DNA from 2 places in the Acinetobacter sp. 161(2023) genome. Region 1 is predicted to be linked to the other one. Evidence: predicted binding sites of a transcription regulator. Region 1 holds the regulator's gene; the other holds the start of a gene.
What was found. The regulator PhoB, encoded in region 1, activates phosphate uptake and scavenging genes when phosphate is short. The targets are predictions, from matches to a motif close to TGTCATNAANCTGTCATAA.

Region 1 (16,445 bases):
ATGCCACCAAGACAGTCTTTAATTCACCAGCAAAATCTATGGAAAACATTTTTCGTTTTCTTGCTCCCCCTCATTGCAACCAATATTTTGCAAAACTTGTCGGGGACGATTAACACTATCTTCGTTGGCCAAATGATGGGAGTTGATGCGATTGCTGCCGTCTCAGTTTTTTTCCCTATTTTATTCTTGCTCCTTGCTTTTATTATCGGGATTTCAACGGGTACTACTGTTTTAGTAGGGCAAGCGTGGGGCGCGCAAAATATTGAAAAAGTCCAAAGTGTGGTGGGTTCTACCCTCTTTATGACACTGATTGGTGGGGTAATTACTGCGATTATCGGCGTGTTTTTTGCCCACGACATTTTAGAGTTATTGGGTACTGACCCCAAGGTAATGCATCTGGCTTTGCCTTATGTGCAATGGATGCTGGCGGGTAGCCCGCTTCTGTTTGTTTATATTATCTATACTTCAATTTTACGTGGTGTGGGTGACAGTACCACGCCTTTACTTGCATTGGCTTTAACCAGTGTAATTGGCTTAGTGATTACCCCGATATTGCTTAAAGGTTATTTTGGCTTACCAGCTCTGGGAATTATTGCTCCAGCAATTGCAACGATCACGGGTTATGTTGCTATCTTAATTTTTCTGGCAATTTATCTGAACAAGAAAAATCATCCACTTCGGCCGAATCGTCAGCTTCTGCAACATATCCGTCACAATCCAGAACTAAGCAAAATCATTTTGCGCTTAGGCGTTCCAACCGGCATTCAAATGATTACCACCTCAATGGCTGGCTTGGTTATTGTTGGGTTGGTTAACCATTACGGTTCACATGCTACAGCAGCGTATGGTGCAGTGAATCAGGTGCTCAATTACATCCAGTTCCCTGCCTTGTCGATCTCAATTGCAGCTTCAATTTTTGCAGCACAAGCGATTGGTGCAGGCAAATCAGATCTGTTAGCACGAGTAACCCGCACAGCTTTGGGAATGAACTTTTTATTTACAGGTACCTTAATTGCACTTGGCTATCTATTTTCAAAATATTTAATGGCTTTGTTCATTACCGACCCAACTGTGGTGGTGTTAGGGCAGCAACTTTTATTTATTGTACTTTGGGCAATTTTATTCTTTGGTGCAGGTGCCATTTTTGCATCGATCATGCGTGCCAGTGGAACCGTGACTGTCCCAATGCTACTTAATATTTCTGCTATTTTATTTATTGAAATTCCATGTGCTTACTGGTTTAGCTCAATGTGGGGGCTTAAAGGAATCTGGGTTGCCTATGCCTTGGCATTTGTGAGTTTATGTATTATTCAAGGGCTCTATTACCAATTCATCTGGAAGAAAAAGAAGATCAAAGTTCTTATTTAGAACTAATAAATTCTTATAAAAAAAGCCATCATTTGATGGCTTTTTTTGACTTTAAAATTATTTCATTAACTTGGTCACAATGGTAGAAGCACGTTGATACCCAGTTGGGAACAAACGCTGGAATGCATCAAGAATTTTTGCGTCACTACCAATCAATAAACGACGTTTATTTTTTAATACAGCTTGTAGAATTTGACGAGCTGCTTCTTCAGGTGGAGTACGTAGTAGCTTGTCAAAGTTTTGGATCGATTTCGTCGGGTCCATACCCAAACTATTCAAGCTATCACTCATTTTTGCAGATTTAGCAATATTGGTGCGGATTCCACCCGGATGTACACACAAAGAGCTTACGCCACTTTTTTCAATATCTAACTCTTGGCGCAATGACTCGGTAAAACCACGCACAGCAAATTTAGTCGCGTTATAAGCAGATTGAGTTGGTTGAGCGGTTAAACCAAATAGGCTTGAAATATTAATAATATGGCCATCTTGAGTTTGCTTAATGAAAGGTAAGAACTCTTTCGTTCCGTACACCACACCCCAGAAGTTAATCCCAACGATCCACTCTAAATCTTCGTAGGTCGCACCTTCGACAGTTGAACCTAGAGCGACGCCAGCGTTGTTGAAAATCAGGTTAACTGATCCATGATCTTGAACAGTTTCTTGGGCCCACTGCTTTACCGCTTCACGATCAGACACATCAAGCTTTTTAGTGGTAACAGTAATCGTGCTATACGGTTTTAAAAGCTCAACGGTTTGCTGTAATCCCTTCTCATTAATATCACTCAACGAAAGATGGCAGCCCTGTTTTGCCAAAAGAATTGCTAACTGTTGCCCAATGCCAGAACCCGCGCCCGTAATTGCAGCGACTTTGTTTTTAAAATTTTTCATTGTCCATCCTTTGTTTTTCGATATTTGCACAACCGGTTCATTGCATGTGCAGCTTAGACATCTTTAATATAATTTTGACAATATCCATTGTCAATATAGTACACTGTAATTTCAGATAGAATGGCACAATTCTGCTGAGGGCTTTATCATAGTAAGCATATTTGGCCAAAACCTATAAATTAGGAAACCAATCTTTAGGAAACGACTTATTTATGGCGACTAACGACTCAACCAGTAAAAAGAAAACAAAAAGTGTGAGTAAAGAACGTCAGTTCAAAGGGTTATCTCTATCTGAACGTAAAGAGGCACGCCGAGAAAAACTGATTGAAGCGGGTATCGCGACTTACGGAACGCTCGGTTTTTTTTCCGTGACGGTCAAAGATGTCTGCCAAGAGGCAAAACTCACAGAACGCTATTTTTATGAATCATTTAAGAAGAGTGAAGATTTATTTCAAACCATCTTTTTAAAAATGATTGAAGAATTACAGCAAAACTTAATGCAGGCCGTGATTAAAGCGACGCCCGATCCAGAAAAAATGGTCGATGCGGGATTACGAGCACTACTGACGACATTAAAAGAAGACCCAAGATTGGCTCGTATTGTCTATGTTGACGCAGTTTTGGTACAAGAGTTACATAATCAAGCCACCATTCAAGAAACACTTGCGCAATTTGATCGCATGATTCAAGCCTTTGTTATGCTGACCATGCCGCAAATTCAACACCATGAAAATGAGCTCTCTTTAATCGCAACTGGATTAAATGGATATGTCACTCAAATTGCGATTCGATGGGTCATGGGAGGGTTTGAACAGTCGCTTGAGCAGGTTTTAACCGCATGCCGTATCGTTTTCTTATCTTTATTAGCGCAAGTTTCAAAATAATATTAAAGTTTTTTGACAGCCATAAATGTGCAAAACCAGTTAAGCTACTTCATTGATAAGCTATTGAATGATTTTAAGAAAAATAAAGTCTTCATGTCATAATTTGGTCATACCTTTGCCTTAGTTTTGTCACAAATTATTGCTAAATTTAATTTTATAGACTTTTCTGCAATGAAATTGTCATAATTAATCTTTGTAATAAGCCTGTCATAACTACAAAACGGTTCACCGTTAAATCTATAGGATATTGCGCTGTGAAAGATGACTATATTTTAATTGTCGATGATGAGCTTCCTATTCGTGAAATGATCCATACTTCTTTGGACATGGCAGGCTTTCAGTGTTTACAGGCAGAAGATGCCAAACAGGCTCATCAAATTATCGTCGACCAACGTCCGGCGCTTATCTTGCTTGATTGGATGTTACCTGGAGGCGTAAGTGGTGTCGATTTATGTCGCCGCTTAAAACGAGATGAAAATCTATCAGAAATTCCAGTCATTATGTTGACTGCCCGCGGAGAAGAAGACCATAAAGTACAAGGTCTTGACGCAGGTGCTGATGACTACATGACTAAGCCTTTCTCAACACGTGAACTGGTTTCTCGTATTAAGGCAGTTTTGCGTCGTGCTAATGCATTAAGTGGCGAAAAAACTATTGATGCCAATGGTTTAATTCTTGATCCTGTAAGCCAGCGTGTTAGCTTTGGCAACAATATTTTAGAAATGGGTCCAACTGAATATCGCTTACTTGCGTTTTTTATGACCCATCCAGAGCGTGCATATACGCGTGCCCAGTTGCTCGATCAGGTGTGGGGCGGTAATGTATATATCGAAGACCGCACTATCGATGTGCACATTCGCCGTTTGCGTAAAGTTTTAGAACCGTTTGGTGTTGACCGATTTGTTCAGACTGTGCGTGGAACTGGCTACCGTTTCTCAACACGCGCAGATTTAGCCGCAGGTTAACCAAGATTTATGTATGAACCCTACCCCGTCCCCGAACAGGTACGTGAACAAAAACTTTCCCGCTACAGTAGTTTATGGACGTTTGCCAAACAAGATTTACGGCTTTTATTATTTTTTCTAATTATTGCTGGTTTAGTCGGTTTAGGCCTTGGGTATTTCTGGAGCTGTATTTTTATCGCCTTCGTGGTGTTTTTTACACTCCAGTTGCGTTCTTTATATCTGGTCAATGACTGGATTGCGAATAAGCCTTATGACGTTCCTCCAAATCTTAATGGGATTTGGGGGGCATTATTATTTAATGTTTACCGCGCTCAGCGCCAAGAACGAATTGTTCAAGCCGAAATGGTCGGTTTAATTGACCGAGCACAGTCTTCATTAGTTGCACTTGCTGAAGCCGTTGTTTTAATTGATGACCAACATCAAATCGAATGGTGGAACCCTGCTGCTGAACGTTTGCTAGGGATCAGCCCCCTCGACCGCGGCCGAAATCTATTAACGATTTTACGTCAGCCGACCTTTATTGAATATTTTAACAATATTGATCAGGCACCCGACGGGATTAAACTTCACTCAAATTTTGATGATGACCGCTATGTACAGGTCAAACTCACACGGTTTGGTGGAGAAAGTCGCTTATTGGTGGCTTACGACGTGACTCGTATGCACAACCTTGAACAAATGCGTAAAGACTTCGTCGATAATATTTCTCACGAACTTCGTACGCCATTAACTGTACTGAGTGGTTATATCGAAACGTTTACAGATCAGGAAGATATTAGTCCGCGCTGGAAACGTGCCTTTGATCAGATGCAGTCACAAACCAAGCGCATGAATGCGTTGGTGAATGATTTACTGCTGTTATCAAATTTAGAAAATAATAAAAAAGTTGCAAAAAATCAGATTATTGAAATGCCTAGCTTAATGAATCAACTCTTTGATGATGCTCAGGCCTACAATGCTGATTATGGACACACGCTTAATTTACACATTGATAGCCACTGTGACCTGATTGGTTCTGACATGGAAATCGCCAGCGCGTTTAGTAACTTAATTACCAATGCCATCAAATACACACCAAAAGGTGGAACTATTACGATTGGCTGGCATGATGATGGTGAACATGCTTACTTTAGCGTACAAGACACAGGCATCGGGATTAACCCCAAACATTTACCACGTTTAACTGAGCGCTTCTATCGTGTTGACAGCGACCGTAGTCGCCAAACAGGTGGTACAGGTTTAGGTCTTGCGATTGTAAAACACGTGCTGATGCAACATGGTGCTTATTTAGATGTGCAATCTAAAGAAAATGAAGGTTCAACCTTTACCGTAGTTTTTCCGAAAGAAAGACTATATAACATGGCTTAAAAAGTATTCATTTCACACAAAGGGTGGATATTAAATAGACGCAGTGAAAGATACTTAGCCATTTTTATATATAAGTTATTATGGACATAATTTGATTTTTTTGTCATTGATAAAATCAGATACTATTTATAATTAACCGATATAATTTATTTAATAAATCACATTTTTCTCTCATATCTATTTCATAGATCAGAATTTATGAAATAGATATACTAACTGTACTTTAAAAAATAAGACCACCCAATTTATACAATATATATAATCAATGTCATTGATAATTTAAAAACAGTTAAAATAAAAAATACTATTTTAAATTAACAATTCAACAATTTTAAAAATCACTTTCATTTTTAAATAAAATTAGTATTATTAAATCGCTACAAAAAACTTAACCCATAAGAACAGCTAACATAATAATTAAGCGAGGCTTAAATGACTATTAACCCTGTAGAAATAATATCGAAGAATGCAGAAATAACTGATTGCTTTATTCTTGGTTTGAAAAATGGAGAATCATTAAAAGTAAAAGTTCTTCATATTGATAAAGATCAACAGACTATTCTTGTATCAATTCGAGTATTCATAGAAGGTGAATCAATTGGACTAATCTCTTTTGATAAAATTAAATCACTTGAGCCAATCGAAGAAGAACCTTATATAGAAACTATTGATGATCAATTAAGACGCATCCCTATGGGCAAGTATTTAATGGTTTGGGGACATTTTGGTGGTTCAATAAATCAACGTTGCGAACAGGGAGAACTTAAAAGTATTGATTGGAACCAACGTACAATACTGTTGCGCAGCAGAGTTTATAAAGATCGAGAAGATACTGTGAACATTGATAAAATTGATTATATAGATGAGTCACGAGAAGGCTCAGGAGCATTAGGCTCAGCTGTAGCCCCAGACTGGAATAAAGGTGCTGATGGAAAATGGCGCAAAAATGGACGTGAATACGAAGGCTGATTTTACTGCAGTTTTCCCTAAAGAAAGACTGTATAACATGACCTAAAGTCACCTCCTTTTAAATAAAAAGCCGACTAACGAAAAGTCGGCTTTTTATTTAAACCAATTTACTTAGAAGTCGAGCAATACGACTTACTTTGGTTTTTCTCTATTACATTTAAAAACTTAGTGGCAAAAGTATTGCTCTGGCGTAATGCATCGCGATGATCTCCGCCATCAATCGTTTGATAGATGGTTGGTTTTTTTAATTTACATAGCTGCTGGTAATAAGCAGATGTCCCTCTAGGGTCGACTAAATGATCTTTAGAACCTTGAACAATCATTAATGGCACGGTAGGCACCAGATTTTCAATGGACTGTTGTTTTAGATAAGCCAAAAGAGGTTTTAAATCAGCATCAGATCGAAATATGCTAGAAGGAGATTTCTTCAAATCAGATTGAAGTTCAGATAAACAACGACTGCGCCCTTGAGTCAGTACTGCGTTCATTTCTGGACTGACTAAATTTTCAGGAACAATACTTGGTTCTGCTGCTTGTGCTCCTAATAACACAATCGGGAAAAATGCTGCCACACTAGGTTCTGGGTTTGGATTACTCCGCACATATTCTGCGATGCCCTCATATTGATAGCCACCTGGCGCAAGAGCAATTGCCCCTTTTAAATCCAGTTCAGGCGCATCTTTTTGACCATAGGCAGACACTGCAATTGCCGCAGCCCCGCCTTGACTATGTCCCATCACCAACCACTGTTTATTAAAACTCTTGGGCTTAAGCAAATGTAATGCACGCACTGCATCGACCACCGTATGCAATTGGCTCTTTGCATTCATATAGGGATGCCCACCCGGTGTACCTAAGCCCTGATAATCAGGTGCAACAACTGCATAGCCACGTGCAAGCCAACCATCTAAAGCTTTAGAAGCAACTTCTTGATATGAATGAACTGGCCCACCAACATAATCACCCGAAGGTGCACAGGTGTCAGCAACTCCAGTCGTACCATGCGCCCAAGCGAGTATAGGCCAGCCATTTTTTGGAGGTGTTCCTTTCGGTAATAAAATAAAAGCCGATGCAACAATAGGTTCGCCCTGAATACCTCGACTACGATAATTTATTAACAAACGCTGATCGGCGTGAGGAAATAAATTCGTTACATCTTGCTGTGCTATAGACAGTATTGAACCCGGTTTGTCGCTCACAATTTGCTTACCCAAATCTGTAATTGGAGCAGCCATAGCAGAGCCAGACACCAAACAAGCGCTGCTAAATAAAATTTTTAAAAGAAAATTACTTTTTCTAATCAAGGGATTACTCCTCTATTATTTACAATACATCTATTCAAATAATTAATTTATAAAATATAAATTACCATAAAAACTTCTATATTTATATTCACCTCAAAATAATTTACATTTATATATAGCTACTTAAAATCTAATTAAAATATATTTTAAAGAAATGTATTATAAATATCGTTGCAAAAATTAATCAAATTTCAATAATAAAAAATATATGCTGATATTTTCTTCATTACTATAGCGATTAAAATGTCAAAACAATATAAATTTATACCCTACCTGATTTGCCTTATTCTTGGTTCTCTCCCCATCCATAGTTTTGCAGACGTACAGGTATATGGTTCTGGTGGGCCAGCACCCGCAATGTCAGAAGCAGCCAAACAATTCACCAATAAAACGGGTATAGCAGTCTATGTAACGTCTGGACCTACTTCTCAATGGTCTGACCAAGCGAAACTAGATGCCGATGTTATATATAGTGGTTCCGAAGCCATGATGTCGGATTTTGAAAATGCTTTTTCTGAGCAAATTATAAAAGACTCGGTAGAACCTTTGTATTTACGTCCCGCAGCTATTTTAGTACGCAAAGGAAATCCTAAAAATATTAAAGGATTTAAAGATCTAGCTAAATCTGGCGTTAAAGTTTTAGTTACTCACGGTGCAGGTCAGGTAGGTATGTGGGAGGATATTGCTGGTAGATCAGGCAATATTCAATTAACCAAATCTGTTCGAAAAAATATTGCCACCTATGCAGCCAATACGGGTATTGCCAAGAAAAACTGGGAAGAAAATAGTAGCTATGATGCTTGGTTAGTTTTTAATATTTGGGGAGTTAGTAACCCAGATGTTGGGCAAATTATACCTATTGAACCAGAGCTGGTGGTCTATCGTGATACAGGTGTTGCCTTAACCATACATAGTTTAAAAGACGCTGAAGCTAAACGTTTTGTAGAGTTCTTATCGTCTCAGCAAGGTAATGCTATTTTCAAAAAATCTGGTTGGACTAAATAGTTAAAAAAGGAATTAAGGTCATTTTATTCTCTTATTAAATATTTATAGGGAATTAAAAATTTATTTACTAGCAAACAGTATATTTAAAAATATAATTAATTAGAGAAATATAAATAAAAAAAGAGAGCAAATGCTCTCTTTTAAAATCTTATTTATGAGTTAAATCGTGTGGCCCATGCGCTCGCCCATTACAACCACAGACTCAGCTTTAAAACGTCGTTCCCATTCGATCTTATCTTTTTCAAATAAAATAACTGCGGTAGAACCTAAATAAAAACGTCCAAGCTCAGCACCTTTCTCTAGCTTTAACTGATGATGCTGTAATTCAATACGACCTGAAGGTTTCACTTTACCTGTCGCCACAGTTTCAATACCAGCAACAATCATTGCACCCACTAACACAACAGCCATACGGCCAAGTTCAGTATCGAACAAACACACCATGCGTTCATTACGGGCAAATAGTCCCGGTACATTTTCAGCAGTCACCTGATTTACCGAAAATAGCTCACCCGGTACATACAAAGTTTCAGTTAATGTACCTGCAAACGGCATATGTACACGGTGGTAATCGCGTGGAGATAGATAGACTGTCGCGAACTCGCCTTCTTGAAATGGCTGAGCAAGTTGTGGGTCACCAATGAGTTTCTCTACAGAGAAGCTTTGGCCTTTTGCTTGAAATACTTCACCCGCAGTAATTTTACCAATCTGAGAAATAGCACCATCGGCAGGTGACACAATGCTATCTGCATTTTCGTCAACGAGACGCACGCCATCTTTTAAAGCACGAGTAAAAAAGTCATTAAAAGATTTATATTTTAGTGCGTTGCCTTGTTCAGCAATCGATAAATCAATCCCATATTTGGTTTTAAATGCATGAATAACAGCAGTTTTCACAACTGGATTTTCACTCGCAGCAACTTTACCTACCACACGGCTCAATTGATGCTGTGGTACAAGGTTTTGTGCCTTAATAAATAATTCTTTTTTTAATCGAGATGTGAAACTCACGACGGTGATTCTCCAGTAATAATAGGACTATCGAGGCGATTGCCCCATTCACTCCACGCACCATCATAGGCTTTGGCTTCCCAGCCCAAGAGCCTAGCCAAAATATAGGCCAAACCAGAACGGTGATGTGACTGGCAGTACACAACTACAGGTTGCTGTAAATCGAACCCAAGTTGTTCAAGGCGCTGCCGCGTGCGTTCAAGCGGATGCAATTTTAGATGATTTTGACGATTAAGTGCAGTACTCCATTCAAAATGGAGCGCATTTGGAATGTGACCGCCGCGTCGCGCTGCTAAACGGACCCCACTATATTCATCACTCGTTCGACAATCCCACAATTGAATATTTTCTTGCTCGACTTGTTTACGTAGTTCTTCATAGTTCACACGGAACTGAGCAGCATGCGATAAATCAATTTGGATTAAATCATCAACCTTCGGAAGTTTTTCAATTTCGGTAGTAGTCGGCAGTCCCGCTCCTAACCATGCATGGATACCGCCATTAATTAAACTGGTACGGGTAAATCCTAAGCAATGCAAATTCCAGATTAAACGTCCAGCCCATGCTCCGCCTTCATCGTCATAGACCACAACATGATGATTAGGTGAAATATTCAATTTTTCAATCAGTGCTTGTAAACCTGCTTCATCTGGCAAAATGCCAGTGGCTTCTTCGTGTTGAGACACTAACCATTTAGGTTGTAAGTGAATAGCATGCGGAATATGAAGTTGCTCATAAACAGAAGCACGGCTCAAATCTACAATGCGAATATATTCATTGCCTAGATAAGGCACTAATTCTTCTGCTTCTATTAATAAATCGAGTTTAAAATCCGGGAGTGTCATCGTCATGGTTTCTTTTTATACCAGCTTAATTTCATATTAGCATAAGCTTATATCTAACAAACTCTGATTTTCTGCAACTCTTTAGCAGAAAATCAGATATCAGCATTCTTACTTTTAAAAACACAAAATAGCGAAACTACTTTTACTTAAACCGCTTCTTCAAGTTCTTCGATTTCAAAAACCTGACGTAAATAAGCCAGGAAGGTATCGTTATCGGTCATGGTTTTACCTGGACTATCAGAAATTTTTGCAACCGACTGACCATTACATTCGACTAGTTTCAACACAATATTGAGCGGCTTTTGGCCCATATCATTAGTCAAATTAGTTCCAATACCAAAACTCACCTGAAAACGATCTTTAAAGTATTGATGTAATTCCCATGCTTTTGGCAAATTAAGACCATCGCTAAAAGTCAGCATCTTGGTTTTAGTATCAATTTTTAATTTACGATAATGCGCATAAGCCTTATCGCCCCATTCGTAAGGGTCACCACTGTCATGGCGTAAGCCATCAAAGAGTTTCGCGAAATACAAGTCAAAATCTCTGAGGAAAGCGTCCATACCAACAACGTCAGTTAGGGCAATTCCTAAATCGCCACGATATTCTTGAACCCACGTCTCTAAAGCAGCTTTTTGAAAGTCACGCAGTCGTACATCAAGTGCCTGAAAAGCTTGTAGGAATTCATGAGCCATGGTCCCAATTGGCGTAATGTTTAGCTCTTTTGCAAGCAGGACATTACTTGTACCACGGAACACATTTGGTACTGTTTTATGAAAGGCTGCCACAACATGTTTTTGCCATACGAAGCTATAACGGCGACGCGTACCAAAATCAGAAACTAAGAATGGCGGGTCATTCGGTTTTTGTGTTTTTTCATATTGCTGAACCAATTCAAGCTTGGCTTTTAAACGGCGCTCGCCCTCAGCCCATACGTCATCGTTTTTAATACGGCTAAAATAAAGTTCATTTACAATTGCCAATACAAAAATTTCAAACATCATGGCTTGGACCATCGGACCTTCAATATGAATATCCAAACGACCTTCCGCATCGATACTAGCTCGAATAAAGCGTCGCTTCAGTTGAAACAGTTCTAAGTAATCAACAAAATCACTTTTTATAAAGCGTAATTTACGCAAATATTGAAGCTCGTCTTCTTTATATTTTAGACTACACAAATAGTCGAGTTGCTCGTTTAAATCATCCAAAATATCTACTAGTGGATAGACAGTATCTTCTAAATTTCTACAGCGGAAATGATAGACACTATGGGTTTGCGGGAATTTATGCAAAACCACTTGTAACATCGTAAATTTGTACAAGTCTGTATCTAGTAAAGAATGGATAATTGGAGACATAGTCAATGATTATTCGCTTGCTTCTTAGCATTAAAGCATATTTTTATAAATCAATTGCGAGCTTTTAGACCATTGTTGCAATTCCATGAAATTTCCTTTTAAAAATCATTTAATTTAAATTCTGCTAAACTAAATCAATTCAATTAATTGCAGAAATTTGCTTTAACTATGCGCGCTTTAATACAACGAGTTCTTGAAGCCAAAGTGGTGGTTGACGGTGAGACTACCGGTGAAATCCAACACGGACTACTGGTTTTTTTAGGCATCGGCCGTGATGACACTTTAGCAATTGGCCAGAAGCTTATTGATAAGATTTTGAAATATCGTATCTTTGATGACGAACAAGGCAAAATGGACTGGAATGTCTCTCAAGCAAATGGTGGAGTCCTGCTTGTTTCACAATTTACTCTAATGGCCCAAACGCAAAAAGGTTTACGTCCAGATTTTGGTCCAGCCATGCCTCCATCAGATGCCAAAGCGTTATATGAGCAGCTGGTTGAATATGCCCATTCTCAATTTGAAAAAGTACAAACTGGGATATTTGCTGCTGATATGAAGGTTCATCTCATTAATGATGGTCCAGTGACGTTTAACTTAGAAGTCGAAGCATAGATATAAAAAAACTCCCATTTGGGAGTTTTTTTATATCTGGCGATTAGCGACCAGTTTTCTCTTTAATAAAAGCACGTGCTTGACGTACTTTCTCTTTAACTGGTTTTGGCAACTTAGGTGGAATGAGTCTAGCCACTTGGTTAAACCAAACGAGTAGGCTGAAGTCTCCTTCCATCTTAATACTGCCATTTTGCATGCCTGTCATAAATGCAGTTGGGTCACCTTTAATCAAAGTTTTCACACCCTGTTCACTATCTGCAAACTGCAAGATAAAGTCAGCTTTTTCAGGTGCGCCAGCAACAGTGTCGATCTGCCCATTATTAATAATGATCTGACGTGCAACACCTAAATCCGTACCAATTTGAATACGGAAAGCGCGATCATGAATCAATTCAATAAACTTAGGGCTAGTACGTGCCAATTGCTTCATACGCAGCACTAAACCTGCTACCAATAAATCTAACGGGTCTGTACTGACATCAACGAGAGGTAATTTGACTACAGGTATAGAAGAAAGTTTCATGAACATTCACGCCTATTGTATTTTTATGAAAACTGTATAGCAAAACTCGGCAAGGGCATACCATTGCTTGTGTTTTGTGCATCAACTGATAATTTTTAGCTGGCAACGCAATCTAGATGAAACGTCAACAGACGCATCTATCGTAGCATAACTGGCTATTTTTTAATAAATGCTTTGTATAATAAAAATCACGTTTCGTAAATAAAAAAGGCATGCTGTGCATACCTTTTTACCGTTAGATAACAATTTAATTATCGGCTAGAACATTGCTGCTGATCATCTTCATATACTGGCGTGTGTTCTATATATTGGCGATTTGCCAAAGCCTTTTGTGCCTGTTTATCCTCACGTAACAAAACAAATGTAACCATTACCATCGCTAGACTTAGTGCAGTTAAATAACTATATGTGACTGGCATTTCAAAAGTGACTTGAACTCCAAAACGGACCACTTCCAATAGCCCCCAAAAGAACATTCCTGCAAGCATAAAACCAAGCCAACGACGGTAAGGAGAAAAGAAAACAGCAACAAGCGCGACAGCGATCAAGCTGAATCCGGCGATAGCGGCAAAATTCGCTGTTACCATAGAAACCTCCGTCTTAATGAAAACGTCTAAAAAGATTCGGTCTTAAAAACCGACCTCATTCCAAATTCCAAAAACAACTTTAATTCATAATTTGTGTTGAAGCTTAGGATGCATTATGGATGTTTTTTTTTAGAAAAAAAGACCCGTTTTTTCTTAATGCGACATACTCTGTCGCAACATTCTTTTGTCATTACATTTTTGTAAAATTCAAAAAGTTCGATTCCCTATATGGCATCAATTCTGGCGTGTCATTACAAAAAAATATGCTGTTTTTAAGGACCAAAATAAGTTTTTTTCAGATTTTTTTATTGCCTTTTTTCTGTGCATGATTTGAGCATAACACCCTTGATTTTATAACTATTCTGCATAAAAAAAGCGCTACTCAGAAGTAGCGCTTAAAGCTTAGCAACTATCGGTTACGCACGATTTAAATCTTTGTCATGCATACCCAGTAAATACAGCACCCCATCTAAGCCAACACTTGAAATAGCCTGATTTGCATTTTGACGTACTAAAGGCTTCGCGCGATAAGCCACTCCAAGCCCTGCAATCGCAAGCATTGGTAAATCATTTGCGCCATCGCCTACTGCCATCGCTTGCTCTAATGAAATATCGAGTTTGTTTGCAAGTTCGCGTAATAATTCAGCTTTACGTGCACCATCAACAATTACACCTTTCACTTCACCTGTTACGAAACCGTCTTGCACATCTAAAACGTTAGCATGAACTTCATCAATACCAAGTTTGCCTTGTAGATATTCAGCAAAATATTGGAATCCACCAGATAAAATTGCCGTTTTATAACCCAGCGCTTTTAAGGTTGAGATAAGACGCTCTGCACCTTCTGTAATGGTTAAACGCTCTGCAATTTTAGGTAAAACAGCAGCATCCAGCCCTTTTAATAATGCAACACGAGCACGGAAGCTTTGCTGGAAATCAAGTTCACCTTGCATCGCTCTTTCAGTAATTTCAGCAACTTGTGCGCCTACCCCTGCTTCAATCGCCAACTCATCAATCACTTCTTGTTCAATGAGGGTTGAATCCATATCAAAACAAACTAAACGGCGGTTACGTCGATAAGTGTTGTCTTCTTGAACAGCAACATCAATGTTTAATTCACTTGAAAGACGTAAACATGCTGCACGCATGGCTTGTGCATCTAAAGTTGGGCCACTACTTAAACCAAACTGTACACATGCACGACGTGGGAATGCGCTATCCTTTTCAAAGTCGACACGGCCCGATAAACGGGTAACAGTTTCAATGTTAAAGCCTTGGCTAGACACAATTTGTGTAACTGCTTGTAAATGTGCAGCAGTGAGTTCAGGGGCTAAAGCCGTGACGATATAACGAGTACGGCCTCCTTCAGTTACCCATTGATCGTATTCTGCGCCTGTGATTGGTTTAAAGCGCACTGTTAAGCCAATATCATGTGCTAAAATCAGAATTTCTTTCATTGCCAATGCGGTCGCAGTTTCATTATCTGACGCGACTACAATGCCCAATGTGAGTTGATTATGAATAACAGCCTGACCTACATCCAGTATTTGCAATGAATGTACGGATAGTACTTGCATTAATCGGGTAAACTGGTTTGGTTGGTCTGGTCCTAAAAAGGATATAAGAATGATTTCTCGCATGAATTGACTCTAGTCTGAGTGACAACTATTGTAAGAATCATAATCGAATTTCAATATAATTGCCTTGGAAGTTTAACTTGATTGCGCCTAGACAAGGGCTATTTGCTAGCCTACTGATCGTTAGTTTTGCATTGCATACCTTTTTATTGGTGATTGCAACGACACACCAGCTCAATGAAAACCGTGCGAGTCAAGGTCAGCTCATGACCAGTCAGCTCGTTGCAGACAGCTTATCCGAGCTAGAACCGGCAAATACGGTATCTTTAGCTCTGATTGCCAATCGCTATGCGACCAATCCAAGCGTTGCGTCTATTCGCATTCTTGATGCCAATAAACAAGTGCTGGCAACAAGCGGAATTTCAAAAACTCGCCAAGGTGAGATTTTTGCTCGAGATGCTCTGCAAAACGAAAAGAAAGTGGGCTCTATTGAAATTACGCTTATTCAGCCAAGTATTGGTGAAATTCTGCGTACTCAATGGCTGGCAATTTTAGCTTCTCTGTTTTTGCATGTTTTATTATGGCTTGCCTATCGCGCGATTGCTCGTCCGACCCGTAGCGAATACTTGGCACGCATTAACGAAGAAAACCGCTTAAAACATGAAATTCAGCAGTTAACTCAGGCATTGGCTCTAGAAAAACAAAATACAGTAACGTTGGTTGCTCAAGCTCAACAACAAGCCAAAGGTAAACCCGCGGCTCGTCCACAGCCAGAGAAAACCGCAGATTCAGCTGACCAACATGTGTTGGCACTCAATATTCAGTTTTATGACCCTAAACAGTTATTAAGCAGTGTTAACCAATCGGTATCTGTTCCGTACTTTAAACTCTGTCAGCTCTTTTTAAACAAGAGTATTGAGTTATGCGTGAAACATTACCAGTTAAAGTTAGCGGACATTGAAGTCGTAAATGAGTTTAATGCTGACGGCGCTACACTTGCGATTTCAACTTCGCATACACACGCTGTAGAGTGTCTGCTTATGGTTGGAACCGTATTCCAGTTGCTCTCTGACGTTTTATATAAACGTTATCGCGAAGATAAACGCTTTGCGCTTCAAACTCGTAGTGCAACGTGTAATGCTGTGGAAGCAATGCAAATTGACGCGAAAGAAGCT
Region 2 (16,445 bases), on a different contig from region 1:
TTTGATTGAAGCCCAATTCTAGAATTGGGCTTTTTTCTGTGTTTATTTATTTTGAAAGTGTGATAGATATTTTTGCATTTCGTCAGACGGCACCATACCACCTCCTGTCGCCCATACCACATGGGTTGCCTGTTTTAATTTCTCGGCTGATAGTTGATGTAATGCCAAATAATCAGAACTCGTCTGAACATAATATGGTCCCATCATTCCTGCCACCGCAGAAGGCTCAAGCTGAATATTTTCAGTTTGATTTAAAAGTGCTATTAGTTCATACAAACGTTCATCATGAATAGTGTAATAGCCATCAATTAGCTGTTGCATAGCACGCCCCACAAAACCTGAAGCACGACCTACTGCAAGCCCATCTGCGGCTGTAACGTTATCAATGCCAATGTCATTTACTGAAATCTGATCATGCAAGCCTGTGTGGACACCAAGTAACATGCAAGGCGAATGTGTGGGTTCAGCAAAAATACAATGTACATGCTCACCAAAAGCCAATTTCAACCCAAAACTCACCCCACCAGGGCCACCACCCACGCCACACGGCAAATAAACAAATAATGGATGTTCTGCATCGACTGTAATTTGTTTTTGCTCAAATTGCTGTTTTAAGCGTATTCCTGCAACGGCATAGCCTAAAAATAATGTTTTTGAGTTTTCATCATCAATAAAAAAGCAGTGTGGATCTTGCTCTGCGGCTTTTCTTCCCTCTTCAACCGCTACGCCATAGTCACTGGCATATTCCACAACATTGACGCCCAATGAACGCAGTTTGTCCTTCTTCCATTGTCTGGCATCGGCAGACATATGAACTGTGACTCTAAAACCCAGTTTAGCGCTCATAATGCCAATCGAAAGCCCTAGGTTACCTGTCGAACCCACTGCAATTTGGTACTTAGAAAAAAACGTGCGAAATGAATCTTGATCTAACTTACTGTAATCGTCTTCCAACTTGAGAAGCCCTGCCTCAATTGCCAATTTTTCAGCGTGAGCTAAGACTTCATAAATACCACCACGCGCTTTAATTGAACCTGAAATAGGTAAATGACTATCTTTTTTTAGCCAGAATGCTCCACTCAGTTGCACTTGTTCTGTTGAAGAAAGTGCTTGCTGCATTTTCGGAATTTCAACGATATCTGATTCAATTTTTCCATGTTGTGCTTGAGTTTCAGGAAATACCTTTGCCAAATAAGGTGCGAAACGCGCTAGCCTTGCTTCCGCGTCACTTACATCGTCTACTGTGAGTCCAACTTTTTCTAAAGCTTGTGTTAAAGGATAGCGATGAGGTGTAAACCAAAATGTCTCTTGATAGGCTTGCAGTGTCTCAATAAGTGGAAATTGTTGTTTTAGCTGATCTATTTGAACCGCATCCATAATCTATCCTGATATAAAAAGTTTAAGCTCAGCTTTTAAAGCTGTTTGACGCCTTATAACGACTTGTTAATTTATAATTGAATGTACATGAAAATAGACTGAACTTTAAAAAGAAACAAATAAAAAAGCCACTGTTTACAGTGGCTTTAATGTTTTAAATGCTTTTATACAAACTGCAAGAATAACCAGTACAAACCGCCTGATAAACAGATTGTTGCAGGAAGTGTAAATACCCATGCAGATAAAATTGTTTTAACTGTATTGAAGTTTAAGCCTGATCTATTCGCGACCATAGTACCTGCAACAGCACTGTTTAAAACGTGTGTTGTTGAAACAGGCATACCTAAACCGTCAGCAGCTGCAATTGTACTCATTGCTACAAGCTCAGCAGACATCCCCTGACCATAAGTCATATGATGCTTACCAATACGCTCACCTACAGTCACAACAATACGTTTCCAACCCACCATGGTGCCTAAGCCAAGTGCCAAAGCAACTGCTACTTTCACCCAAGTTGGAATGTATTGTAAGAATGAATCTAAGCTACTACGGTATTCTTTCACAAGTTTTTCTTGTGACTGATCCATTTTTGGTAATGCATTCGCTTTATCCAAACGCTTAAACGAAGTGGTGCTTAAATACATGTCATTACGAATTTCGCTAATTGCAGCTTCTGGAATATCTTTTAAGTTGCTATAGCTAGAAACACGCTCACCCAAGTGGTCAGTCATGCTTGCCAATGCAGGCACTACTTCTGGAGTTTTCTGTTTAGTTTGAATGTATTTAGTCAGAATAAGACGTGCTTTTTCATCAGTTAATTCTGGCTGATTTTGATTCAAAAATACGGCAGTTTGAGAAGAAAGCTGATGGAATGATTGAACTTGTTGTGTATCAAGGTTTTTATTTAATGAATAAGCCAACGGCACCAGACCAACCAAAATCAGCATGATGAGACCCATACCTTTTTGACCGTCATTAGAACCATGTGCAAAACTTACACCTGTACAGGTAAAGATTAAAATTGCACGAATGATTGCTGGTGGTGGTTTATTACCTTCTGGCGGCTGAAATAATTCTAATTGGCGTTTAAAAACAGTTTTAACCAACAAGAATACAATTGCTGCAAAAGCAAAACCAATTAAAGGCGAAAATAATAAGGCCTTACCGACTTTAATCACCTGATCCATATCAACACCGCTGGTCGTTACGCCAGTCGATGCACTCAACAGATGGTTCATAATGCCCACACCCAAGATTGAACCAATCAAAGTATGAGAACTAGAAGCAGGAATACCCAAGAACCAAGTACCTAAGTTCCAGAGAATCGCAGCAATTAGAAGCGCAAAAACCATTGCGAAACCTGCACCGCTACCCATGTTCATAATCAGTTCAACAGGCAACAATGCAATAATGCCGTAAGCGACTGCGCCGCTTGCAACCATTACCCCAAGAAAATTACAAAAACCTGCCCACATGACTGCAACTGGTGCAGGTAAAGCATTGGTGTAAATCACTGTTGCTACTGCATTTGCAGTATCGTGGAAGCCATTTACAAACTCAAAGCCTAAAGCAATCAAGAGTGCAGTAGATAAAAGGATAACCGAATAAAGACTCAAAGGTGGTACATGTGCTAAATCAGCACTCACCTGAAATCCAATATAAATAAGTGTTGCAACAATAATCGTCAGAAACACCGGCATAAAAAACTTAGGTGTCGGGACATGTACATTCGTCGATTTGACTTGCAGGTTTGCCGCAAGTTTTGAATCCGAAACAGGGGGTAGATTAGAATTCATGCAGACGGTAAGAGGATAAAAAAATCCTCTGTATTCTTAAATTAAATTATGACAATTATATGACAAAGCGGCGCCTGATGAAGTCAATTTTTCATATTTTGACCTCAGTTGATGCACCTTTCCTCAATCCAATTTATTTTTTTATTAAAATACAATAATTTAAATCAATTTATATCTTCCTTATTTATGACTATTTTTAAAGCAAAAATATATATAAAATTACCCGAATGCTTATTTTTTAAACAGCATAATTGTCATAAAACGGAATATTGGAGATGAAATATTTCAATATCATGATCATTTTATGAATATTTGATGAAAAAACAGTCTCTATTTGTTCGAAAACACTTTTTTTTACGACTAATTTACGGTGAATGGTGGGTCGTCATAGATCATCAATTGTGCTGCTATTCTGTTACAATAGCGCCGCATTTTTAAATTCATATAAAAGATCGGGGTTTTCTATGTCTACGCTTGCCACCCTAAAAGCGCTTCTTGCTAAACGCATTCTGATTATTGATGGTGCAATGGGAACGATGATCCAGCGCCATAAATTGGAAGAAGCCGACTACCGTGGTGAGCGTTTTGCTGATTGGGCACATGACTTAAAAGGTAACAATGACCTTTTAGTTTTGACACAGCCAGAAATCATTCAAGGCATTCATGAGGCTTACCTTGATGCTGGTGCAGACATTATCGAAACCAACAGCTTTAACGGTACGCGTGTTTCAATGTCTGATTACCACATGGAAGACCTTGTTCCCGAGATTAACCGTGAAGCAGCGCGTTTAGCCAAAGCAGCTTGTGAAAAATATTCAACTCCAGATAAACCACGTTTTGTAGGGGGTGTACTCGGTCCAACATCGCGTACTTGTTCAATTTCACCTAATGTAAATGACCCTGCTTTTCGTAACATTACCTTTGATGCGCTAAAAGAAAACTATATTGAGGCAACTCATGCGCTGATCGAAGGCGGTGCAGATATCCTTCTAATTGAAACCGTTTTTGATACATTAAACTGTAAAGCTGCAATTTTTGCGGTGAAAGAAGTCTTTAAGCAACTTGGTTATGAATTACCACTCATGATTTCAGGGACCATTACCGATGCCTCAGGTCGTACCTTAACAGGTCAAACAGCTGAAGCGTTCTGGAACTCTGTGCGTCATGGTGATTTACTTTCAATTGGTTTCAACTGTGCCCTTGGTGCAGATGCCATGCGTCCTCACGTTAAAACTGTGTCTGATGTTGCTGATACTTTCATTTCTGCCCATCCAAATGCTGGCTTACCAAACGCTTTTGGTGAATATGATGAAACACCTGAGCAAACTGCTGCCTTCTTAAAAGAATTTGCAGAAAGTGGTTTGATTAATATTACTGGCGGTTGCTGTGGTACGACACCAGACCATATTCGTGCGATTGCCAATGCTGTAAAAGACATTGCACCTCGTCAAATTCCTGAAACTAAGCCAGCTTGCCGCTTAAGTGGTTTAGAACCATTCAATATTTATGATGACTCATTATTCGTTAACGTGGGTGAACGTACTAACGTTACGGGTTCAAAAAAATTCTTACGTCTTATTCGTGAAGAAAACTTTGCCGAAGCTTTAGAAGTTGCACAGCAACAAGTAGAAGCTGGTGCCCAGATTATCGACATTAACATGGATGAAGGGATGCTCGATTCGCAAAATGCGATGGTACATTTCTTAAATCTTGTAGCCTCTGAGCCAGATATTTCACGTGTGCCAATCATGATTGACTCATCGAAATGGGAAATCATTGAAGCAGGCTTAAAATGCGTACAAGGTAAACCCGTTGTTAACTCGATTTCGTTAAAAGAAGGTTATGACGAGTTTGTCGAAAAAGCTCGCTTGTGTCGCCAATATGGTGCTGCGATTATTGTGATGGCCTTTGATGAAACTGGTCAGGCCGACACTGCTACACGTAAGCGTGAAATCTGTAAACGTTCTTATGATGTTTTGGTTAACGATGTAGGCTTCCCTGCTGAAGATATTATTTTTGATCCGAACGTGTTTGCGGTAGCAACAGGTATTGAAGAACACAATAACTATGGCGTCGATTTTATTGAGGCCACAGGTTGGATTAAACAAAACTTACCACATGCCATGATTTCTGGTGGTGTATCGAACGTTTCGTTCTCATTCCGCGGTAATGAGCCTGTTCGTGAAGCGATTCACTCTGTGTTCTTGTACCATGCCATTAAACAAGGCATGACTATGGGTATTGTAAATGCCGGACAAATGGCCATTTATGACGATATTCCTAAAGAACTCAAAGATGCAGTTGAAGATGTTGTTTTAAACCAGAACCAAGGTGAATCTGGTCAACTTGCGACCGAAAAACTACTTGAAGTCGCTGAAAAATTCCGTGGTCATAGTGGTGCTCAACGCGAAGCAGAAAACCTTGAATGGCGTAACGAACCTGTAGAAAAACGTCTTGAATATGCGTTGGTCAAAGGTATTACCACCTACATTGATGAAGATACCGAAGAAGCTCGCCTGAAAGCTAAACGTCCATTAGATGTGATTGAAGGCGCTTTGATGGATGGCATGAACGTGGTCGGTGACCTGTTCGGTTCGGGCAAAATGTTCTTACCACAGGTTGTGAAATCTGCACGTGTCATGAAGCAAGCCGTGGCTTGGCTCAACCCGTACATTGAAGCTGAAAAAACAGGTAGTCAATCTAAAGGTAAAGTCCTGATGGCAACTGTTAAAGGCGACGTACACGATATTGGTAAAAATATTGTGGGTGTTGTACTCGGCTGTAATGGTTACGACATTGTTGACCTTGGTGTGATGGTCCCTTGTGAGAAAATCTTGCAAACTGCGATTGATGAAAAATGTGACATCATCGGGTTGTCAGGTCTTATTACTCCGTCTTTAGATGAAATGGTGTTTGTTGCTAAAGAAATGCAACGTAAAGGCTTTGACATTCCTTTATTGATCGGTGGTGCTACGACATCGAAAGCACACACAGCAGTAAAAATTGATCCTCAGTACCATAACGATGCGGTGATTTATGTTGCCGATGCTTCACGTGCTGTAGGCGTTGCAACTACCCTGCTTTCAAAAGAAATGCGTGGAAAGTTCATTGAAGAGCACCGTGCTGAATATGTCAAAATTCGTGAGCGTTTAGCCAATAAACAGCCTAAAGCTGCCAAGCTAACTTATGCAGAGTCTGTTAAAAACGGCTTTAAAATTGATGAGAGTTACGTTCCTGCCAAACCAAATCTTTTGGGAACAAAAGTCCTCACCAATTACCCACTTGCAACACTTGTAGAATATTTTGACTGGACACCATTCTTCATCTCTTGGAGCTTGGCAGGTAAGTTCCCGAAAATTTTAGAAGATGAAGTGGTTGGTGAAGCTGCAACAGATTTGTACAACCAAGCTCAAGCAATGTTGAAAGATATTATCGACAACAACCTTTTTGATGCACGTGCTGTATTTGGTATGTTCCCTGCTCAGCGCACTGATGCAGACACTGTCAGCGTATTTGATGAAGCTGGTCAAAATGTTACGCACACATTTGAACATTTACGTCAGCAATCTGACAAAGTCACAGGTAAACCAAACTTGTCTTTAGCAGATTACATTCGTACTGACCGTGAGCAACAGGACTACTTGGGCGGATTCACTGTATCGATTTTTGGTGCAGAAGAATTGGCAAATGAGTACAAAGCTAAAGGTGATGACTACTCTGCAATTTTAGTACAGTCGTTGGCAGACCGTTTTGCTGAAGCTTTTGCCGAACACTTACATGAACGCATTCGTAAAGAGTTCTGGGGTTATAAAGCTGATGAACAGCTCAGCAATGAAGAACTGATCAAAGAGAAATATGTCGGTATTCGCCCTGCACCGGGTTACCCAGCTTGCCCAGAGCACTCTGAAAAAGCAGTGTTGTTTGACTGGTTAGGTTCTACAGACAAAATCGGCACCAAACTGACTGAACACTTTGCAATGATGCCGCCATCTTCGGTAAGTGGTTTCTATTATTCTCATCCACAAAGTGAATATTTTAACGTGGGCAAAATCTCTCAAGACCAACTTGAAGATTATGCAAAACGTAAAGGGTGGACACTTGATGAAGCGAAGCGTTGGTTAGGGCCAAATTTAGATGATTCGATTGTATAATTTATGAATTTAAATACAGCTAAACTTAATTCACATGAGCAAATTGAGGGTGCAGGTTTGTACCCTTACTATGCTGGCTTTTCTAAATATTTTGTTAAATCTATTCTAGAAAGTATAGATTCACAAAATTCTGTTGTTTTAGACCCTTGGGCTGGAACTGGAATCACAAATATAATTGCAAATACATTAAATTTGCAGTCATTTGGAATAGATATTAATCCAGTTATGACTATTATAAGTAGAGCATCTTTGGTTACTTGTGAAAATCTAACCAATATTAATGATAATTTTTTACATACAATTGATTTTAATAAAAGTATTGATGAAGAGGAACCGCTTAAACAATGGTTTCATGAAGATACATGTAAAATATTTAGAAATTTACAAAGGGAGATAACTTTAGCATACGATAAACTTCTACACCCAGAAAATTACTATTCTGAAGAAACGTGTTTTTATTTAACAGTTTTATTTCTTTTAACAAAAAAAATAGTTAAAGAAAATTTTTCTTCATCTAATCCAACATGGATTAAAATTGCAAAATTTGAAGAAGACAAAATAAATATTGATAAACACTATATTCTAAAGGAATATAGTGAATTACTTAAAAAATATATTAAAAAGCAAAAATCTAACTGCAATTCAATTTCTAATGTTAATACAAATTTTTATATAGGTTCATCCACATCTCTCCCACTAACAAATCAATCTATCGACTTTGTATTAACATCACCTCCTTACTGCACAAGAATAGATTATGCAGTTTCAATGAAGCCGGAGCTAGCAATTTTAAACTATCGTCTAAATTATGAATTTAAGGACTTGAGAAGAAGTATTATTGGAACAACAACCGTTGATAAACAAATATCCGATCCTAATATTATATGGGGTAATAGTTGCAATAATTTCATTAATTTAATAAAAAACCATGAATCTAGAGCATCCAATACATATTATTATAAAAATCATATTCAATACTTCTCCAATATGTTTAATTCTTTGGAAGAAATATATAGAGTATTAAAATTTAATGGAACTTTTATATTAGTTGTACAAAACTCTTACTATAAAGAGGTTTTTAATGATATCGCAACTCATTTAAGTGAAATGTCTATTAATATTGGCTTCAATCTTATTAAGCGTGAGGATTTTCCAATTCGATCTTTATCCAATATTAACAAAAATTCTTCAAAATATGTTTCTAAAAAACAAAATTTTGAAAGTGTAATTATCTTAAAAAAATAGAAGGTCATATATGAAAATTAATCCAAGTCAACTAGTAACGATAATTGAAGAAAAAGTTTCCAAGATACATACAACACATTTGGATGTGTCTTTTAATGAAATTCTTGATATGTATCAAAGTAATGAGTTAAATATTTCACCTGATTTTCAACGATTATTTCGATGGTCAAACGGTAAGCAATCACGCTTTATTGAATCTCTTATTTTAGAAATGCCTGTACCGCCTATTTATGTTATTGAGCTTGAAGATGGTAAATATGAACTAATCGATGGTTTACAAAGAATTTCCTCATATTTACATTTAAGAGGAGAATTAGTAGGTGCAACACATAATAATATTGAAGATAAAGACAAATTAAAATTATCTGATTGTGATGTTATCGAAGAATTAAATGGTTTTACTTTTGATGAATTACCTACCTCTTATCAAATTAGATTAAAGCGATCATTTATAAGAATGGAAGTAATTCGCAAAGAAAGCAATAAATTAATTCGATATCACATGTTTAAGCGTCTTAATACTGGTGGAGAAGGTTTAGAAGATCAAGAACTAAGAAATTGTACTATTCGAATTCTAAATGAAAGTTTTCCTAACTTTCTTAATGAAGTAGTTGAGAATCAGGATTTTCAAGATACGACATTCAATATATCTGATGCTAAAACTATAAATGCTTACAAACAAGAACTTATATTAAGATTTTTAGCATTTAAAAATTTCAGAGAATATTATACTCATGATATTGCAGATTTTCTTGATGAATATATGGAGCGTGTATCACTACCTGATTCTGACATACATTTTATAGAATTTGATTACAATATTGAAAAGGCTATTTTTGCTAAAACCTTCAAAATATTAAATAAGACATTGGGTTCAAAAGTATTTGGACAAGCTTCAAAAAATTTCGATTCAATTCATGAAAACTTTTCTATTTATCAATATGAAAGTATCAGCTTAGCTTTACAAAAGATTATTAACGTGGTTGATTGTGAGAACCCCGATCATTTAGCTAAAATTAGCGAAAAATTAGTATCCATTAAGTTAAATAAAGATTTTAAGCCTATCACTACAGGTGGTGGTAAAAATACAAAAAACAAATTAAATGAACGTATTGATTTTGTTTCATCAAGATTACTGGAGATTAATTTTGATTAATTTAGATGAAACTTTATCAGAGTTTGAACAAGACTTATCTTGGAGAGAAACAGAATTACGTTTTTTCGAAAATGATCTAAATAAAACTCAAGATGAGTCTTTACAAATGATTAAAACAAAACCCTTAATTTTACTTTTATATTCTCATTTTGAAGGGCATGCAAAATTAATGCTCACAAAATGTGCTAACCAAATAAACTCGCTTGATCTAGATTGTTCAAAAACCATACCAAATTTGGTAGCTAGTTCCTTGGACTCTACATTTGGAGCATTAAAAAATCCTGATAAAAAACACCCTTTATTCAATAAAGAATATGATCCTGATTTTAAAGAACTTTGTCGCAGAACTGAATTCATTGAAGTGATACAGAATATTATGTTGACTAAAGTAAAGCTAAAAGTAGATAAAATAGTTGATGTAGAGTCTAATCTAAAACCTCCCGTACTCAAAAAAATTTTTTTCCGTTTAGGATTTGATCATACATGTATTTCTGAAAGTGATCTTAGCAATTTAAATAAATTATTAGAGTTTAGAAATAATATTGCTCATGGTAGTAAGAAAAATGGATGGACTTATCCAGAATATTTAGAAATCAAAAACTCTATACAAACTCTGCTCAAATTAATAAAGAATCAAATTATAGGGTATTTATCATTAAATAAATACTTACTACCTATGTCAGCTTAGGCCTAAAATTTAGGCTAGATATTAAATCTAGCCTAAATTTTTAATATATAAATATTAAAATGAAACCTATTAATAGGATTATTTTTCAGTAGCCCTTTAACTTTTATAAATTGAGAGATTTCAAAGAATCTATTTCAATACTACTTATATCAAGTACACATTACTTTTACTTCAAATGTGACTTAACCTTCTCTTTAACTGCTTCAGTTGAAATACCATATCGATCATGCAAAGTGGGTAATGCCCCTGCATCTAAAAATGCATCTGGCAAACCAATCATGTCAAAACGAGGATGTTGTCCATTTCTTAGAAGTAATGAGCCGACAGCCTCCCCTAACCCACCAATGACTGAATGATTTTCGGCAGTTAAAACAGGTCGGCAACCTTTAGCGACTTCATCCAAAATAGTCTGTTCATCTAGCGGCTTAATAGTAGGCACATGCAGCACCGAAACCTCAATGCCCTCTTTTTCAAGCTCTTCGGCTGCCTCAAGCGCACGCATGGTCAGTAATCCAGTGGAAATGATGAGTAAGTCTTTACCCGGTTTAATCACCTGTGCCTTACCCAACTTAAACTGGTAATTGTATTTATCGAGCACTAATGGAACCTGACCACGCAATAGACGCATATATACAGGGCCATTATGAGCAGCAATTTGTGGAATCGCTTGTTCGATTTCTAAGGCATCACATGGATCAATGACCATCAAATTCGGCATTGCACGAAAAATGGCAATATCATCCGTTGCCTGATGACTTGGACCGTAGCCCGTAGTTAAGCCCGGAAGTGCCGCCACAATTTTGACATTCAGATTATCTTCCGCAATCGCAATACAAATAAAATCGTAGGCACGGCGTGATGCAAATACGGCATAAGTTGTTGCAAAGGGAACAAACCCTTCACGAGCAAGTCCTGCTGCTGCGCTCATCAAAAGTTGTTCTGCCATGCCCATTTGGAAAAACTTGTCTGGGTTTTCTTTAGAAAAAATATGCAGATCAGTATATTTTGATAAATCTGCTGACAAACCTACGATATCGTCACGCTCTTTTGCCAAGGCATTTAGTGCATGTCCAAATGGAGCTGGTTTGGTCGGTTGGCCCTCGGCAGCAATAGAAGCAATCATTGCCGAAGTGGTTAGTTTTTTCTTAGGTGGATTGGCTAACTGGCTCATGGTGTATTCCTTACTGTCCGTAGTGGGTCAAAATATTTAAAGCGTCATCCCATTCATGTTCATCAACACGAATGAAGTGAGTTTTTTCGCGGCTTTCCAAGAACGACACGCCCTTACCCATTTTGGTGTCACAAATAATGACACGTGGGCATGTTCCCTCATGGTTTCGTGCTTGGTCGAATGCCGTAAGTAAAGCTTCCATGTCATTGCCATCTACGCGTTGGGTGTACCAACCAAATGACTGCCAACGGTCTACAATGGGTTCACACGCTAAAATTTCGTATGAGTGCCCATCTGCCTGCTGATTATTCACATCAATAATGGCAATTAGGTTATCTAGTTTCCAATGAGAAGCAGACATCACTGCTTCCCATGTTGAACCTTCATTTAACTCACCATCGGACAGTAAGTTATAGACAAAAGCATCCGACTTTTTCTGTTTCAGTCCTAAACATGCGCCTACTGCTATTCCAAGACCGTGCCCCAATGAACCACCTGTAATTTCCATGCCCGGTGTATATGAAGCCATACCCGACATTGGTAGACGACTGTCATCTGCACCGTAGGTTTCAAGCTCTTCAAGCGGAATAATTTTTGCTTCAATTAAGGCTGCATAGAGTGCAATTGCATAGTGCCCAATAGAAAGATAAAAACGGTCACGGTCTTCCCATTCAGGGTTTTCAGGCTGATATTTCATGGCATGGAAATAAGATACTGCTAGTAGATCTGCTGCACCTAAAGCTTGTCCAACATAGCCTTGGCCTTGTACTTGCCCCATACGTAAAGCATGTTGGCGAATGTGGTAGGCACGTTGTTGCAACTCGGCAATTTGGCCTGCTTTATCAATATTTAACATTGTCATTTACTATTCCTTATTAACGATTAACCAGTTTTGCCGGAACACGCAGAACCAGACTGGCACCGAAAATTAATACTGCTGTGATTAAGAACATGCCGATTGCATTTGAACCTGTGTTAGTAGTGACCCAACCGATTAAATAAGGTGAGCAAAATCCTGCAAGATTGGCAAAGCTATTCACTGCCGCAATACCTGCCGCTGCGGAAACACCACCCAAAAAGTTAGTCGGTAACATCCAGAATAAAGAGGATGCCGTCAGCACACCTGAGGCTGCGATGCAAAGGCAAATTAAAGAGAGCGTTAGATTTGAAGCGAATAAAGTTGCAAATGTGAGTGCTAAAGCGCCTGCACACATCGGGATAATTAAGTGCCAGCGGCGCTCTTGAAAATGGTCCCCGCTACGTCCTGCCAAAATCATAACTACAATCGCGCACATATAAGGAAGACTCGTAAGTAGCCCAATATGCCAATTATCACTAATGCCTGAGTTACGAATGAGAGTAGGCAACCAAAAGGTAATGGCGTATTGGCCCATCACTACACAAAAGTAGATGCCTGCGAGTAACCATAAGCGTTTATCAGCGATGAACTCTTTAACACTAGCATGACCTTCTTTGTGCTGGTTATCTTGAGCAAGCTCTTGCTTCACCAAGTTTTTTTCGTCTTGAGTTAACCAGTTGGCGTCTTGCACTGAATCTTTTAAAACAGCAAGTACCAATAGGCCAACAAACACAGTAGGAATGGCTTCAATGAGGAACATCCACTGCCACCCAAACCAACCATGTACACCGCTCATTCGGTCCATGATTAAGCCTGAAAGCGGTCCACCAATCATTCCCGAAATTGGAATCGCGATAAACCAAAGAACTGTCATCCGTGCACGGCGGTAAGACGGGAACCAATAAGTGAGGTAAAGCAATAAGCCTGGAGCCAAACCAGCTTCAGCAACACCGAGCAGAAAACGTAAAGCATAAAATTGCCATTCAGTTTCAACAAAGGCAAAACAGCCAGACAAAATGCCCCATGTAATCATGATACGGGCAATCCAACGTCTTGCACCTACCTTGTGAAGTACGATGTTACTTGGCACTTCACAAAGAAAATAACCAATAAAGAAAATCCCTGCACCTAACCCATATACAGCTTCACTAAACTGTAAATCGCTCATCATCTGGAGTTTGGCAAAACCAACATTCACTCGATCTAAATAGGCACAAAAATAACAAAGCATTAAAAATGGCATGAGCCGAAATGCAATTTTTCGATAGGCTGATTTACGAACCACCGTATCTACTTCAGATGAAAATACTGTATCCATCATGCGAATCCCTTTACATTTGGCCACAGTATCCTCTTGTGACCATCATTCTATTTTTAGTTTTTAAATGACAAGTGATTAATGAATCAGCATGCCACCATTTACATCGAGTGTTACGCCAGTTAAGTAAGCTGACAGATCACTTGCTAAAAATAATGCTGCATTTGCAACATCTTGTGCTTTACCTAAACGGCAAAGTGGAATACCTGCAAGAATGTCATGACGACGGTCATCATTCATTAAACCGCCAGTAATATCAGTATGGATTAGACCCGGAGTAAGTGAATTTACACGAATTTGGTCGGGACCAAACTCACGAGCCATCGCTTTTGCCAAACCTAAAACACCAGCTTTTGCAGCGCTATAATGTGGCCCGCCAAAAATACCACCACCGCGTTGAGCTGAAACTGAAGATAAGCACACAATGCTTCCACCACCGTTTGCTTTCATCGATGGAATCACGGCTTGCGACATAATGAGTGTTCCGCGCAGGCTGACATCTAAAATACGGTCATAGTCATTGCGCTGAATATCGAGTGTTTTAACTGGCTGAGTAATGCCTGCATTGTTGATTAAAATATCAATCTTGCCGTAGTGCTGTAGTGCTTGTTCAACAGCTGCTTTGACCTGTTCTTCATTTGCAACGTTTGCAGCAAGACCTAAATGTCCTTCACCAAGTGCCTTTGCAGCGTTTTGGCTTTGAGCAAGATCTAAATCAACAATAATGACTTTGGCACCTTGTTGTACAAAGATTTCTGCGGTTGCTCGCCCAATTCCACGTTCTGATGCTGCACCGGTAATTAAGGCCACTTTTCCTTGTAGTAACATGTTCAATCCTCTTTTACGCTTTATTTCCTGAGTTCTGACTTAGAATCTCTTTTTTCACAAAGCCCAGCAATCATCTCGAATTCAACAAGGCATGAAAAAAATTCATGCCTATGCTATTTTTAAATAAGTTTTAGGGAGAAAAACGGATAATTTCATGGATAGTAGTGAAAACAATTTCAACCAGATGCCCTCAATTAAAACATTACAAGCTTTTGAACAAACTGCCCGTTTTGGCAATGTTGCCAAGGCAGCAGAAAATTTAAATCTCACGCCTTCGGCAGTGAGTCACCAAATTGCCAAGCTTGAAGAAATGATTGGGCAGAGTTTATTTATTCGTGGTGCCCGTGGCGTGACGCTTACTCCTTCTGGCGAACGCTATTTTCAAGACGTTACAACCATTTTGCATAACCTGATGTTAGCCACTGAAAAAGCTGCTGATAAAAGCCCGAAAGACAGTTTATATATTCACTCATCCCCAAGTTTTGGTTTGCTCTGGTTACTGCCTCGCCTTGAATCATTTAAAGAAAAATTTCCAATGATTCAGGTTAACTTGTCATGTTCTTATGAAAATTTGCACTTTACCCGCGACAAGATCGACATTGATATCCGTCATGGTTTACCCAACTGGACAGGGGTAGAAATCAGAACGATTCGTAATGAAAAGCTAGAAGTACTCGCGTCCCCCAAACTACTTGAACGTAGTCCAGTAAATAAACCTCAAGATTTATTAAAAAAAGAACTGATTTTATCGCGCTCAACCTTGGTTACTTGGCCCCAATGGTTTGCCCATCAGAGTTTAAGCATTCCTGAATTTCCCTATACTTTGAGTTTTGACCGCTCTTATATGTCACTTGAAGCAGCCACACATGGGCTAGGTTTTGTTTTAGAAAGTAATTTGCTTACTCAAAATTATTTGGACTCTGGAAAGTTGGTTAGAGTTTTTGCAGATGAACTAACAATTCCTATTTCTGCTCATCATTTGGTTTACCCAAGAACCCATCAATTTATTCCTAAAATTGAGCTATTTTTAAACTGGATTTATGATGAGTTGGCAGATTGAGAAAGTGATTTCTTAAATGATCTGAATTTCCTCAATTCTTAAGTGATGCATCATTTCTCGAACAAATACAAAGTAGGTAAAAACATAAAGCTGATCAGGGGCTACTTGGCTTGTGTAGTAGCTCAAACGTTCAATAAAATCATTAAACCCATGCTCAAGCTCAATACGGTTGATTTGCTTTTTAGCACTAAAAAATAACTCACTGAGTTGTGTCATGGCTGCATCAGACGTAACAGCTACACCACTTATCTTTAGATTTCTGAGTGGCTGTGACTCTATGATCTCTTCAATAAAATAAATCATCTTTTCGATAGCAAGCTCATCAATAACGCCATGACGAATACTGTTCGACTCAACGAAATCCAAGCCTTGTTCGAGTTGAATGTTTTGATTATCTATGTCAAATGACAAGCCATTAAGACCAAGCGAAAACTTTAAAACCGAGTCGGAATGAGTCATAAAAATAGCTTACCGTTGATTTTTACTAATAGGATTAGTGCCAGTTTGTTCAATACTTAGAGTTAACAGCGCTAATCATCATTAACACTATATATAATAAAAAACTCTTTAAAAAGACGAAAAATCAATCTTATATTCATCCAATCCTACGATTAAAAAATAGAGTATAAACATGAAAAAATTAGTAATTTTAAGTTTCACCCTTTATAGCTTTGCGCAAATTACAAATGCAGCAACACTAAATATAAAACCCTATGGCACGACTCAAGACGGTCAAAAAGTTGATCTATACACCATGAGCAATAACAAAGGAGTCTCAGTTTCTTTTATTAGCTTT

Region 2: the regulator PhoB is predicted to act here: its motif matches at 3,220-3,238, upstream of WA249_RS13630 (inorganic phosphate transporter).

Annotation. Positions count from the first base shown of each region.
Region 1 covers NZ_JAZEYD010000004.1:151,382-167,826, forward strand. Annotated here, with positions in the region: gene WA249_RS05110 (MATE family efflux transporter) at 1-1,368, shown strand; gene WA249_RS05115 (SDR family NAD(P)-dependent oxidoreductase) at 1,426-2,259, opposite strand; gene WA249_RS05120 (TetR/AcrR family transcriptional regulator) at 2,472-3,143, shown strand; gene phoB (phosphate regulon transcriptional regulator PhoB) at 3,398-4,108, shown strand; gene phoR (phosphate regulon sensor histidine kinase PhoR) at 4,118-5,476, shown strand; partial or broken gene WA249_RS18940 (hypothetical protein) at 6,399-6,491, shown strand; gene WA249_RS05140 (alpha/beta fold hydrolase) at 6,553-7,749, opposite strand; gene WA249_RS05145 (AcfC family putative adhesin) at 7,993-8,754, shown strand; gene asd (archaetidylserine decarboxylase) at 8,914-9,765, opposite strand; gene WA249_RS05155 (sulfurtransferase) at 9,762-10,610, opposite strand; gene pncB (nicotinate phosphoribosyltransferase) at 10,757-11,971, opposite strand; gene dtd (D-aminoacyl-tRNA deacylase) at 12,140-12,583, shown strand; gene WA249_RS05170 (hypothetical protein) at 12,627-13,106, opposite strand; gene aciT (ciprofloxacin tolerance protein AciT) at 13,358-13,693, opposite strand; gene serB (phosphoserine phosphatase SerB) at 14,110-15,333, opposite strand; gene WA249_RS05185 (hypothetical protein) at 15,393-16,445, shown strand, end outside.
Region 2 covers NZ_JAZEYD010000013.1:72,451-88,895, forward strand. Annotated here, with positions in the region: gene WA249_RS13625 (D-serine ammonia-lyase) at 43-1,377, opposite strand; gene WA249_RS13630 (inorganic phosphate transporter) at 1,542-3,173, opposite strand; gene metH (methionine synthase) at 3,638-7,324, shown strand; gene WA249_RS13640 (DNA methyltransferase) at 7,328-8,569, shown strand; gene WA249_RS13645 (DUF262 domain-containing protein) at 8,580-9,725, shown strand; gene WA249_RS13650 (MAE_28990/MAE_18760 family HEPN-like nuclease) at 9,718-10,413, shown strand; gene WA249_RS13655 (transketolase family protein) at 10,580-11,584, opposite strand; gene WA249_RS13660 (transketolase) at 11,595-12,440, opposite strand; gene WA249_RS13665 (MFS transporter) at 12,460-13,761, opposite strand; gene WA249_RS13670 (SDR family NAD(P)-dependent oxidoreductase) at 13,840-14,589, opposite strand; gene WA249_RS13675 (LysR substrate-binding domain-containing protein) at 14,774-15,649, shown strand; gene WA249_RS13680 (hypothetical protein) at 15,662-16,108, opposite strand; gene WA249_RS13685 (aldose epimerase family protein) at 16,281-16,445, shown strand, end outside.